Regions from separate parts of the Bacillus sp. MN7755 genome, predicted to be linked through region 1. Evidence: riboswitches for the same ligand, from Rfam matches in the RefSeq annotation. Region 1 holds a riboswitch; each other region holds the start of a gene.
The links. Region 1 has a riboswitch for thiamine pyrophosphate ahead of tenA (thiaminase II). Riboswitches for the same ligand answer to the same signal wherever they lie in the genome.

Region 1 (4,576 bases):
CATCATCCTTTTACTGAAATATCCTAACCCGGCTTGTGCACCGAGCCATTCACCAATTGCTGCCCCAATCACACTAAGCGGAACTGCAATTTTTAAAGCTGAGAAAAAATAAGGAAGAGCAGATGGTAACTTTAATTTAAGAAAAACATCTTTTTTCGTTGCTCCATACGTAACTAAGAGCTCCTCCCATTCTATTTTTGTACTACGTAGTCCATCATACGTATTGACCGCAATTGGAAAAAACGTAATTAAAACCGTAACAACAACCTTACTCCAAATCGTATATCCAAACCATAAAACGAAGAGTGGAGCAAGCGCTGTAATCGGAATCGTTTGTGAGGCAACTAATAATGGATAAAATGCTCTCTCCATCCAATTACTCGCATTCATTAACATCGCTAGCCCTACCCCAAGTACGATAGAAATAGCCACCCCTATTAAAACGACATTTAATGTTGCCGGCAAATGAACCGTAAATAATATATCTTTTAGTTTCCATATCTTCATTACAATTGCAGACGGTGACGGTAAAATGTACATCTCATCTACAACTCTTGCGCCTATTTCCCACATGACAAGTAAAATACTAGAAAGTGTAAGGGCAGGTAATAGTTCCTTCAACCGGTTCATCATACGAGTACCTGCCTTTGTAACATACTAAGAAGCTCATCTTTAAGCGCTAACACTTCATGCTTATATAAATCTTTTCTTGTCCGATTACAATCAAGCGGTACAATCTTCTCGGTTAAAGTAGTTATCGGTTGATTTTCTACAACGAAAATTCGATTAGAAAGAAATAATGCTTCTTCCACATCATGAGTGATAAATAAAATTGTTTTTTCCCACTCTTTCCATTGTTCAAACAGCCATTCTTGCAAAGATGCCTTCGTTAAAGCATCCAACGCGCTAAACGGTTCATCTAACAGCAATATCTCCCCGCCTGTTAATAAAGTTCGAATAAAAGATACGCGTTGTCTCATACCGCCAGATAAATCTTTCGGATATTTTGTCTCATACCCTTGTAAGCCAAATTTATGTAACAGTTCCTTTGCCTTTATTTGTGCTTCTTTCTTCTGTACACCTTGGCACTCTAGCGGCAGGGCAGCATTCTCAATAATCGTTCTCCATGGCAGGAGCATATCTTTTTGGGGCATATATCCTACAGGATGGCTCTTTGTTTCTGTCAGCTCTATCTGTCCCGTACTTGCTTCTTCTAAACCTGTAATAAGGCGAAATAAAGTACTTTTCCCGCATCCACTCGGTCCGATAATACTTACAAACTCTTTATCTCGTATAGAAGCATTTAATTCATTGATGATTGGTTTCTCATCATAATGAAAAGAAACATTATGAAACTGTAGTATGTTCTTGCTCCTCAAATCCCCACATCTCCTTACGATAGGACATATCCCAGAATAAATATTCAAATCGACTGGAATATAGGAAAATCTCCTCTAATCGATCTAGCTCTTTGTCAGACTTTCCAACTGCCATTTCATTTAATAAATCTATTAACCAAATACAAAGGTTACCGTATTCTTCCGAACTATATCCTTGAATCCACTCACCAAAGAACTCATGATCTCTTGCTCCAGGAATATCGTTTAAACGCTTTCCAATTTCCCAGTAGCTCCACATACATGGAAGAAGTGCTGCTATTAATTCCGCAAGTGTGCCATTTTGAGATACAGACATCATGTAATTTGTATAGGCTAAATTTTTAGCAGATGGTTTGGCAGATTCTATCTCTTCTATAGAAATATCAAGTCTTTTTGCATATTGTTTATGGATCGTCATTTCTCCATTTAATATGCCATCAATTTGTTCAGCAAATTTCCCCATTACTTGTGGATTCGTTGCTTTTACAACACCAATCGCATATAGCTTTGCATAATCTAACAAATATAAATAATCTTGAATAATATAATACTGAAACTTATCTTTTTCTAACGTGCCATCTCCCATACCTACTACAAACGGATGATTATGACTCATCTCCCAAACTGGTTGTACAGTTTCTAATAATCTATCGCAAAATTTCATTTCTCTATCCCCTTTCAATTTATATATCTAAATAAAAAACCACTTCTAAATAAGAAGTGGTTACAGCAAATAAAATTATAATTTATTCGTTGCTCCACTTCCCTTCGCTAGTATTACCTAGATCAGGTCTATAAGGGTTAAGGATTATTCCTCTCTCAGCACAACAAGCACCCCTAGTGGTTTCAATATGAAATTTTCAAATAAAAAAGCCCCGTTTCTATACGCAAAGAAACGGGGACTCATTATTAGTGTCCGAATTGCTTCCCTACGCTAGCATAATCTAGATCAGGTAATGAAAAGGATCAAAGGCTTACGGCCTACTCTCAGCTGGCAACACCAGCTCTCCTAGCAAACTATGAAATTATCACTGTCAGTATAACACCGTAATAAGACATCATCAACTGTTTTAATTTTCTCAATTGTCAACAAAATAACAAAACTATATAATACTTATATTCTATCTTAGAAATTATTATCCCAATTAATTGGATAATAAGGAATCATTATCCTCAAAAAATTTATTTTTTTATTGATTTCATATTACATTTATGTGAATACACCCACTATATTATATCTTTATACTATAATAAAATTACAACTATACAACTAGAGGAGGTCTCTATTATATGAATATGAAAGCTACTGCTTTAACAGCAACTACTGTCGCAATTGCCTCTTTACTTCCTTCTATGGGAGAAACAACTGTACAAACAGCCAACGCTGAACAATTATCTAACGTGAAAACTGGATATGTCAAAGTCGATCAAGTAGCCTTACATACACAAGATAACGCAAATAGCTCATCAATTGATACAATTCGCTTTAATACGAAAGTAAACATACTTGAAACAACTAATAGCTGGTATAAAGTATCTGTTAATAATAAAGTAGGTTACGTACAAAAAGATGCTATTCTACTAAAAAACAAACTTCAATCTAATAATCAATACATTGTTAATGCCAATGCATTAAACGTTCGTTCTGAACCTAATTTAGAATCTTCAATTTTAGATGTATTACCAAATGGGAAATTCGTTACCATTCAAGAAGAACAAGGTGAGTGGTATAAAATTTTACATAATGGCAAAACAGGTTACGTACAAAAGGCGTTCGTGTCTAATGGTTCACAGCCTTTAGTAAAAGGCATCACAGTTCAAAATAATACGAAATACACAGTTGCAACACCTAAACTTAATGTACGTAGCAATGCTAGTACAAGTAGTGCACTACTTGGTTCATTACAAAATGGTACACAAATACAAGTAGTGGAAACTGTCGGAACTTGGTATAAAATTCGTTTTGGCACAGGATACGGATATGTAGCAAAGCATTATGTGGTGCAAAATCAAACGCAATCACAAACTCAAACAGCTCAACCTACTTCCATTCCAGCAGTTTTCAAATTCCCTACTCAAGGAAGAATTAGCTCAACCTTTGATATGCGCTGGGAACAAATGCATTATGGGATAGATATTGCAGCTCAGGGTAATGTCTCTATCCAAGCTGCGGCTGCAGGTAAAGTTGTGAAATCATATTATTCAGCTAGCTATGGCAATGTTGTGTTCATCGCTCATCAACTAAACGGGAAACTATATACAACAGTCTATGCTCATATGAAAGATCGCACTGTACAAGCTGGTGATCAAGTACAGGCTGGACAATTAGTAGGTCATATGGGAAACACAGGTCATTCATACGGGCAACATCTTCATTTTGAATTACACAATGGAGAATGGAATTTTGAAAAAACAAATGCAGTAAACCCACTGCCATATTTAGTTAGGTAAATTGTATGCCACGCAATATCAATATACCTCTCTTAATTGAATACTTAGCCTTTTTAGGTTTAATCTGTTGTTTAATCATTTACAATACAAATACTGTATTTTTATCTATTATCATTGCTTTTGTCGCTTTAGAAATTATGATGGAATCCTTTCAAGTTAAACTAAAACAAAAAATTGCACATATTTATAATGCCATCTTTCTATTAAGTGCCCTAATAACAAATATTATTAGTAATGGTTTTTATTTATCTACCGTATTTCCTGTGTTCTTTATGGCTGTTTTACTATTCATAGCTAGATACATTCATGTCCCTAATAACAAAAAACACGAACAAGAAGCTTAGAAAGAGGAGACACTGTGTACCAATCTTTCAAAGATAATCCGCTAAAATATATATTGAATTTATATAAAAAAATAAATACTTTTTTTGGTATACAAGAAAGCAATACGGCACAATTTTTCCTTTATGGAATGTTATTTCTCGTCTTAATCACATTCTCCTTGCTTTACTAACAAAAAAAGGATCTCACGTTTATGTGAGATCCTTTTTAATTTATATAGAAAATGCTCTTTACCCACAAGCATATTTTTCATAAATAAAGCTAAGATTATATTTTTTCTCCAAGCTCATCCTTTGTTCATCATCGCACCAATAGAACAGAATGTCATGAATCGTTGCATAACGCTTATTTTTAAGAAATAGTTTAAAGAATGATGGCAGACAATCATGTAATTGTATAAATAT
Region 2 (4,576 bases), on a different contig from region 1:
ACTATTACAGGCGTCGTTATACGTCAATGAAGATGTGAAAGATAAGGCACGAGTGAAGTTGGCAGAATGGTTTGGTTCGGATATAGACACATCCTTTATCGATCAGAAATTAGATCAATAGGTGAGAACTGTCATATGGTGACAGGGCGAACGTAAGCGAGGAAGTGCATTATGCCATCAGGAAGAACGCATACGAAAATAAACTTAATATCCCTTCCGGTTGTTTTGTTTCTGCTCTTTTCGTATGGATTAACAAATTTTGATTTTTTATTAACTTTTGCAATTGGCTTTTTAGTAGGGACTTCATTTTTAACGCCGGATTTAGATACGTATAGTAATGCGTATAATAAATGGGGATTCCTGCGTATATTTTGGTATCCGTATAAGAAGGTCATGCCGCATCGCTCCTTCTTTACACATACAATTATACTTGGTGATGTAATTCGTATTGCATACATGTTAATTGTGTTTTCTCCGTTTTTATTCCTATTAAATGTAATCGCACTTGACGGGAATTTAATAGAAATTGCGAAGAAACATGAGGTTGAAATTGTAACGTTCGTAATGGGAATTGTTGTGGCAAGTACGCTTCACATTATAGCGGATAAAGTGAATACGCGCCGCAAGAAGATGATGAGAAAAAAGAAGAAACGCAGAAGATAAAAAAACCATCCCAAAAGGTATTTTGGGATGGTTTTTTCTTATTAATCAAACGTTTGTTTAAAAAAGAAATTAAGCTTTCAGTACTTTAATGCCTTTTACGATGTTCCAAATGAAGTAGTATAAGCTAATGATTCCGCAAATACATAAGACAATCATTGTACCGATTCCAAGTGTTACGTCTGGTTGATCAGATCCAAGACCCATAAATCCTAAAATAGTTACGCCAATGAATGTAGCGATACTTGGAATAATGTGTGTCCATAGAGCACGTTTTGCATGTGGTTTTGTTTCAGCATCGCCTACAATCCACACAATAATAGGGAATAAGATAGGGGCAAATAATACACTAAAGTAAGATAAAGCTGCTAATATTTTGTTTCCGTTCATATATATCACCTCATAAATAATGTCCGTTGTTATACTATTATTATGCAATAGTTTTGGCAAGCTTACTATCGATGAACATTACAAGAACGTGACGATTTTGTAAGATTTTCTGATGAAATAATAAAATTTTCAAAAAAATCTTTTTTAATGGAAATTGTTATGGTACAGTATAAATGAAAGTTATTGAAAACGTTTTCTTAAACGTTTTTTTATTTTTAGGCTTAAAGGTATGATGACCTGATAGTCTACTGATGAGGTTATTCTATTTAAAAGGGGATTCTTTAGGGGGAGAGAACAATGAACACATGGACACAAGTTTATGATCCGTTCGGAAACATTTGGATTTCGGCAGCGGTCGCACTTATTCCGATTATCTTTTTTTTCTTAGCTTTAGCAGTTTTCCGCATGAAGGGGTATGTGGCAGGATTTATTACGGTTGTACTTACAATTTTAGTGGCGTTATTCGCTTATAAGATGCCGTTCACGATGGCGATGGCAGCGACCGGATATGGTTTTTTATACGGATTATGGCCAATTGCTTGGATTATCATTATGTCGGTATTTTTATATAAAATTTCTGTGAAAACAGGTCAATTCGATGTGATTCGTGCATCTGTATTATCCATTACGAATGACCATCGTTTACTCGTTATTTTAATCGGTTTTTCATTCGGAGCATTTTTAGAAGGGGCAGCAGGATTTGGTGCACCAGTAGCGATTACGGCAGCACTTCTTGCAGGCCTTGGGTTAAATCCTTTATATGCAGCGGGTCTTTGTTTAATTGCAAATACGGCACCAGTAGCGTTCGGAGCGATGGGAATTCCGATTACAGTTGCTGGACAAGTAACAGGTATTGATCCACATAAAATCGGACAAATGGCTGGACATCAATTACCGTTTCTATCATTATTTGTTCCGTTCTTTATCGTATTTTTAATGGATGGATTGAAAGGGGTAAGACAGACTTGGCCTGCTTTACTTGTAGCGGGTAGTTCGTTTGCAATTACGCAGTTCATTACAGCGACATTCTTAGGACCAGAACTTCCGGATATTACGTCAGCACTTGTAAGTTTAGTTAGTTTATCGTTGTTCTTAAAAGTATGGCAACCGAAAGAAATCTATCAATCCGGGCAAGCAAATAGTGAAGTAGCTGCAACAACAACGGCGGCATCGATGCCGAAATTAACGTTAGGAAAAGTTGTAAAGGCATGGTCTCCATTTATCGTATTAACGGTTATGGTAGTCATTTGGAGTCAAAGTTTCTTTAAAGCATTATTTGCTCCAAGAGGCGTGTTAGAAAGCCTTGTATTTAAGTTTGAAATTACAGGCTTGCATAATTTGGTAATGAAGGCAGAGCCTATTGTAAATAAAGCGACGCCTTACGAGGCAATCTTGAAGTTCGATGTATTATCAGCAACTGGAACAGCGATTTTAATTGCTTGTCTCATTTCCATGTTTATTTTGAAAATGAGTGTAAAAGATGCAGTAGTAACATTTAAAGAAACGTTAAGCGAATTGAAAATGCCAATTCTATCTATCGGATTCGTATTAGGATTTGCATTTATCGCAAACTATTCTGGTCTATCTTCTACACTAGCATTAGCACTAGCAGGAACTGGCGGACTATTCCCGTTCTTCTCACCATTCCTAGGCTGGATTGGCGTATTCTTAACAGGTTCCGATACGTCAGCGAATGCATTATTCTCAAATCTACAAGCAATTACAGCACAACAAGTTGGTGTATCTGAAGTACTTCTCGTTGCAGCAAATACAACGGGTGGTGTAACAGGAAAAATGATTTCTCCGCAATCAATTGCAATTGCTTGTGCGGCAGTTGGACTTGCTGGAAAAGAATCAGATTTATTCCGCTTCACAGTGAAGCATAGTTTATTCTTTGTAATTATTGTTGGTATTATGACGTATGTACAGGCATATTATTTAACGTGGATGATTCCATAAGTAACAAAAGAAATAAACTTTGCATTTTTCAGATTATCGTGTATGATGGGAAAGTATTGAAAATTAAATCAGTGATAAACTAGGGGTGCCTAACGTATGCGTAGGCTGAGAGAGAAGCGCGTGATCTTCTTAACCCTTTGGACCTGATCTGGCTCGTACCAGCGTAGGGAAGTTAACGGCTTTACATAATGATGTCTTTTATGAGCCAGGTCCTTATTTTTTTATGGACCTGGCTCTTTTTATTTTGGCATACGCTGGCCATATCTCGTCCTTGTCACGAACAGGGGAGGCAACAAAGGTTATGAAACAATCTGTTTCAGCTGAGCAAATTGAATTGAAATCGAGTTTACCAGGGAGTAAGAAAGTATATGTAGATGGACCACGCGCAGGTATGAAAGTGCCGATGCGTGAGATTGAACAAAGCGAAACGAACGGCGTCTCAAATCCGCCAATCCGTGTGTATGATACGAGCGGTCCTTATACGGATCCGGCGTATAAAGTAGAGCTGGAAAAGGGGATTCCAACGCCGCGCCACTCTTGGATTCTAGAGCGCGGGGATGTAGAGGCATATGGAGGGCGCGAGGTGAAACCAGAGGATGACGGTGTGAAAGTGGCTTCGAAACATACACCTATTTTCCCGCAAATGGATCGCCAGCCGCTTAGAGCGAAGCAAGGTGCAAATGTTACGCAAATGCATTATGCGCGTAATGGCATTATTACGTTTGAGATGGAATATGTTGCGATTCGTGAAGGCGTAGAGCCTGAGTTTGTTCGTAAGGAAATTGCAGAAGGTCGTGCCATTTTACCAGCGAATATTAATCATCCGGAAGCAGAACCGATGATTATTGGACGTAATTTCCACGTGAAGGTCAATGCAAATATCGGAAACTCTGCTGTATCTTCTTCTATTGCAGAAGAAGTAGAGAAGATGACGTGGGCAACGCGCTGGGGTGCAGATACGATTATGGATTTATCTACAGGTAAAAATATTCATACGACGCGTGAGTGGATTATTCGTAACGCGCCTGTACCAGTTGGAACTGTACCAATCTATCAAGCGCTGGAAAAAGTAAACGGAATTGCAGAAGATTTAACGTGGGAAGTGTATCGTGATACGTTAATTGAGCAAGCGGAGCAAGGCGTGGATTACTTTACGATTCATGCCGGAGTATTACTTCGTTACATTCCAATTACGGCAAAACGTACGACAGGTATTGTTTCCCGCGGTGGTTCAATTATGGCGCAGTGGTGTTTATTCCACCATAAAGAAAACTTCCTATACACTCATTTTGAAGAGATTTGTGAAATTATGAAGCGGTATGATGTTTCGTTCTCTCTCGGAGATGGATTACGTCCAGGTTCGATTGCAGATGCAAATGACGAGGCACAATTCTCTGAGCTTGAAACACTTGGTGAATTAACGAAAATTGCTTGGAAACATGATGTGCAAGTGATGATTGAAGGGCCTGGACATGTACCGATGCATTTAATTAAAGAGAATATGGAGAAAGAGCTTGATATTTGTCAGGGCGCGCCGTTCTATACACTTGGGCCGTTAACGACAGAT
Region 3 (4,576 bases), on a different contig from region 1:
CTTTTTTTTATTTGTAAACAAATGAGAATCTTTATCATTTATTGAGGTTTATATTTTAATAGTTTTACTTTATATTAAGTTAATTAAGAAGGGTGATGTTAATGAAAAAGTATTGGCATAAGTTGTCGTTTCTTCAAAAAAATGTATTGTTAACTGTGTTAGTTATTTTGACGCTTGTTGGTACTATGGGAGCGTTAAGTTTTAATATGTTTCAAAATAGTATGATGTCTATATTTGAAAGGCATTCTTTTGAAACAGGAGATACGGTATTACATAAATTAGACGAAGAGATAGTGAGAGATGTTACAAAAGACCCAGTGGCACAAAGAGAAAAGAGAGAGAAGTTAACAGAGAAATTAGATGAAGCAACGGAAGAATTGAATAGTGTTGGACAAACGTATATTGTTGGAGCAAAAAAAAATGAAAAAGGTGAGTTACTAATCGTCGACTTGTCTACAGACTTAGCAAATGTTGTTGAAGTAAGACCGGGCGAATATTATAAACAACCAGATCTTTGGATGAAAGCATACGATAAGGTAATGAGCACGAAAAAAGCAAACATGACAGTAGTATATGAAGATCTATTAGGATCATGGGTAACGATATTAGAGCCAATTAAAGATGGAGACGGAAATATTGTGGCAATTGTTGCAGCCGATGTAGATGCTTCTATTGTTCCTAGTACAAAGGAAAAATTCATTATACAAGGTTTAATGTTTATTTGTATTTCTGTTTTAATTGCAACTGTTATTCAATTCTTAATTGTACGTAACGCACTTGCTCCATTGCGAGATTTACGTGAAGGGTTGCGCAAAGTCGGTGAAGGTGATTTGAGTATTAAATTAGAAGAAAGACCAGATGATATTGGTATTATTAATGCGTATTTTAATAATACCATCGAGAAGTTTAAAGGAATTGTAGATAAAGTGAAGCAGACAGCCGAACAGGTTTCCTCATCTTCAAAAGAATTGTCAGTGAGTACGAAAGAGAATAGCATGGCAGTTCAAGAAATCGTAAGTTCTATGGTTGGGGTAAGAGCGGGCACTCAGTCACAAGAAACTTCAGTACCAAAGTATTTAGGTATTGTATATGAAATGGAAGATAGGATAGAAGAGATAACAAATGCTGCAGAACAAATGACGGAAGAGTCTGAAGGTATGGAGCATCATTCAGTAAAAGGAAATGGTGTTATTGAACAGGCGATTAATCAAATGAACATAATACAAAATGCAGTACAGGATGTATCTTCTATCATTTATTCTTTGGAAACAAGATCAAAAGAAATTAATGATATTGTAACTGTAATTACAGGTATTTCAAACCAAACTAATTCGTTAGCTTTAAATGCTTCTATTGAATCCTCACGTGCTGAGGAAACTAGAAGGGGATTTGCCGTTGTTGCTGATGAAGTGCGTAAATTAGCAGAGCAAACGGAAGCATCAGCAAAAGATATAGCAAAATTAATAGGGGAAACACAAGCTGAAACGGAAGAAGCTGTTGTTTCAATGCAAAAGGCTTCAAAAGAAGTAGAATCTGGAATTAAACTTGTTCGAAGTAGTGGTGCCTTCTTTGAAAAAATTTCAAAATCAGCACAATCTGTTACAAATCAAGTTAGAGTTGTTTCTAGCAATTCAAGTGATATATTGCAAAATAGCGAAAATATTGTTCGTGTTGTAAATGAACTATCACATATCGCAAATATGTATGCGAATAGTAGTAGTAATATTGAAGCGAGTATGAAAGAACAGGAAATGTCTGTACAAGATATTGCTGAATTAGCGAGTTCTTTAAGCTGGCTTTCACAGGAGTTACAAGAGTTAATTGGAGAATTCAAGAGTTAACTGAAATGATTATACATGCTTTTGTTTGTTCAATAAAATAAATCATGCTACAATGAAAACGAATTAAGGACCGGGGAGCCAATTGGCTGAGAGGATGTAAGCAAACATCGACCCTCAACCTGATCTGGATAATGCCAGCGTAGGGAGTTACTTAAAGTGATGTAGCATATGTTATTCTATAATAACTTGCATACAAGGCTTTCCTACGTAGTAGGAAAGCCTTTTCTTGTTTTAAAATTTAATTTCAGAAGGGGGATATTATTATGTCACAACAAGTTACAATGTCATTTTCAGTAGTACCACAAGCAAAAACAAAAGATGTATATTCTGTTGTTGATAAAGCAATTGAAGTTGTACAACAATCGGGAGTTCGTTATGAAGTAGGAGCAATGGAAACAACGCTGGAAGGAGAATTAGATGTACTTCTTGATGTCGTTAAACGTGCGCAACAAGCTTGCGTGGATGCTGGAGCTGAAGAAGTGATTACTTCTATTAAAATCCATTACCGTCCAAGCACTGGTGTAACGATAGATGAAAAAGTTTGGAAGTACCGTGATGAATATGCAAAACCAGAAGCAATCTAAAATAATTACAACAATTTGGCTTATCCTTCTCATTGCAATATGGGAAGGATCTGTTTCATTATTTAAAATTGAACCTTGGATTTTACCAAAGCCTTCTGCCATTGTTCAAGAATTAATTGGAATGAAGGATTTACTATTACCGAATACGATGCAAACGTTACAAGAGGTTATAATTGGACTATTTTTTGCGATTTTAATTGGGACAAGTATTGCAATTCTTATGGACGTTATCCCTTTATTTCGTATTTTAATAAATCCGTTGCTTGTTATTTCGCAAACGATTCCAATCGTTGTACTTGCACCGTTATTTATTATTTGGTTTGGATATGGAATGCTACCGAAAGTAATGGTAGTAATACTCGTTTGTTTCTTCCCGATTGCGCTTAGTATTTTAGAAGGTTTTCAAACGGTAGATAAAAATATGTTGAAGTTGTTGCAAACGATGAAGGCAACGAAATGGCAAGTTTACCAGAAAGTAAAGTTTCCGGCAGTGCTTCCATACTTTTTCTCCGGTTTGAAAATTGCAGTTACATATAGCGTCATGGGAGCGATTATTGGAGAGTGGCTCGGTGCCAGCGAAGGGTTAGGAGTTATGCTTACGAGGGCTACAAAATCCTTTTTAACTGCCCGGGTATTTGGTGTTGCAGCAATTATTGTTATGGTGACATTATGTCTGTATTTTATCGTGGAGTTTATGGCAAGAATAACAGCACCATGGATATATAGAAAGGACGGCAGAAAATGAAAAAAGGTTTAAAAGTTATGTTGGCTGCCTTATTAGCAGTAGGTGTGGCTGGATGTAATCCGGCGAAGAAAGAAGAAAGTGCAAGTAAAGATCAAAAAGTAAAAGTAGTATTAGATTGGTTCCCGAATACGAATCATACTGGTTTATATGTAGCGCAAGCGAAAGATTATTATAAAAAGCAAGGCTTAGATGTAGAAATTATTCAGCCTGGTGACAATGTAACAGCAGAGCAAATGATAGCTTCAGGAAAAGCTGACTTCGCAATAAGCGCACAAGAAAATGTAACGTTGGCTCGGGTGGAAGGTATTCCTGTTGTATCTGTAGGGGCGATTATTCAGCATAACACTTCAGCTTTTGCGTCACTTAAGAAAGATAACATGACTTCACCGAAAAATTTTGAAGGCAAACGTTACGGAGGCTGGGGAGGACCAGCAGAAGAAGCAACGTTGAAGACAATTATGGAGAAACATCAGGCTGATTTTAATAAAGTCGAAAAAATCATTTTAGGACAAACAGACTTCTTTAAATCAATTGGCCGTGATGCTGATTTCGAATGGATTTATTACGGTTGGGATGGTATTGAAGCAAAGCGTCAAGGAAAAGAGTTAAATACAATTATGGTGAAAGACTTAGATCCAGCGCTCGATTTCTATAGCCCTGTTATTATTACAAGTGAAAAACATACGAAGCAAGATAAAGACTTTGTGAAAAAGTTTATGAATGCAACGACAGAAGGGTATAATTTTGCAATTAAAGAACCAAAAGAAGCAGCGGATATTTTAATTAAAGCTGTTCCAGATGTGAATAAAGAGTTAGTGCAAGAGAGTCAAAAGTGGTTAAGTACGAAGTATCAAGATGATGCAAAAGCATGGGGAGTACAGAAGGAAGAAGTTTGGACGAATTACATGAATTTCTTATATGATAACAAAGTTATTAAGAAGAAAATTGATGTGAAAGATGCCTTTACAAATGAGTTCCTTCCAAGTGAAAAATGAGTGGATTACAAATAAAAGATATTGTGAAATCTTTCGATGGAAAGAATGTATTAGCAAATATTAGTGCTTCTATACGAGAGGGAGAATTCGTTTCCTTTGTAGGACCCAGTGGTTGCGGGAAAAGCACATTATTAAATATGATTGCAAATGTTGAAAATCCAACAAGTGGGAATGTAACGTATAAGGATAAGCAAGTACAAGAGCAAGATGCTGTAAGTTATATGCCGCAACAGGATTTATTGCTGCCATGGCGATCAGCTTTGCAAAATATCGTTCTTCCATTAGAAATTGAAGGAAAGCCGAAAAAACAAAGGTTAACTGAGGGAATGGAAGCATTAAAGCAGTTTGAGTTAGACGAATATGCAGACCATTATCCAGATGAATTATCAGGTGGAATGCGTCAAAGAATTA

Region 2: another riboswitch for thiamine pyrophosphate. It lies ahead of thiC (phosphomethylpyrimidine synthase ThiC); the one in region 1 lies ahead of tenA (thiaminase II).
Region 3: another riboswitch for thiamine pyrophosphate. It lies ahead of ACYVEC_RS03730 (MTH1187 family thiamine-binding protein); the one in region 1 lies ahead of tenA (thiaminase II).

Annotation. Positions count from the first base shown of each region.
Region 1 covers NZ_BTRL01000019.1:3,865-8,440, reverse strand. The annotation lists gene ACYVEC_RS21825 (ABC transporter permease) at 1-630, opposite strand, end outside; gene ACYVEC_RS21820 (ABC transporter ATP-binding protein) at 630-1,379, opposite strand; gene tenA (thiaminase II) at 1,348-2,043, opposite strand; TPP riboswitch at 2,126-2,228, opposite strand; TPP riboswitch at 2,289-2,400, opposite strand; gene ACYVEC_RS21810 (SH3 domain-containing protein) at 2,670-3,830, shown strand; gene ACYVEC_RS21805 (hypothetical protein) at 3,836-4,174, shown strand; gene ACYVEC_RS21800 (DUF3965 domain-containing protein) at 4,403-4,576, opposite strand, start outside.
Region 2 covers NZ_BTRL01000001.1:295,073-299,648, reverse strand. The annotation lists gene ACYVEC_RS01595 (YkvA family protein) at 1-121, shown strand, start outside; gene ACYVEC_RS01590 (metal-binding protein) at 172-663, shown strand; gene ACYVEC_RS01585 (DUF4870 domain-containing protein) at 733-1,050, opposite strand; gene lldP (L-lactate permease) at 1,348-3,009, shown strand; TPP riboswitch at 3,081-3,196, shown strand; gene thiC (phosphomethylpyrimidine synthase ThiC) at 3,311-4,576, shown strand, end outside.
Region 3 covers NZ_BTRL01000005.1:94,842-99,417, reverse strand. The annotation lists gene ACYVEC_RS03735 (methyl-accepting chemotaxis protein) at 102-1,841, shown strand; TPP riboswitch at 1,903-2,004, shown strand; gene ACYVEC_RS03730 (MTH1187 family thiamine-binding protein) at 2,105-2,425, shown strand; gene ACYVEC_RS03725 (ABC transporter permease) at 2,397-3,170, shown strand; gene ACYVEC_RS03720 (ABC transporter substrate-binding protein) at 3,167-4,165, shown strand; gene ACYVEC_RS03715 (ABC transporter ATP-binding protein) at 4,162-4,576, shown strand, end outside.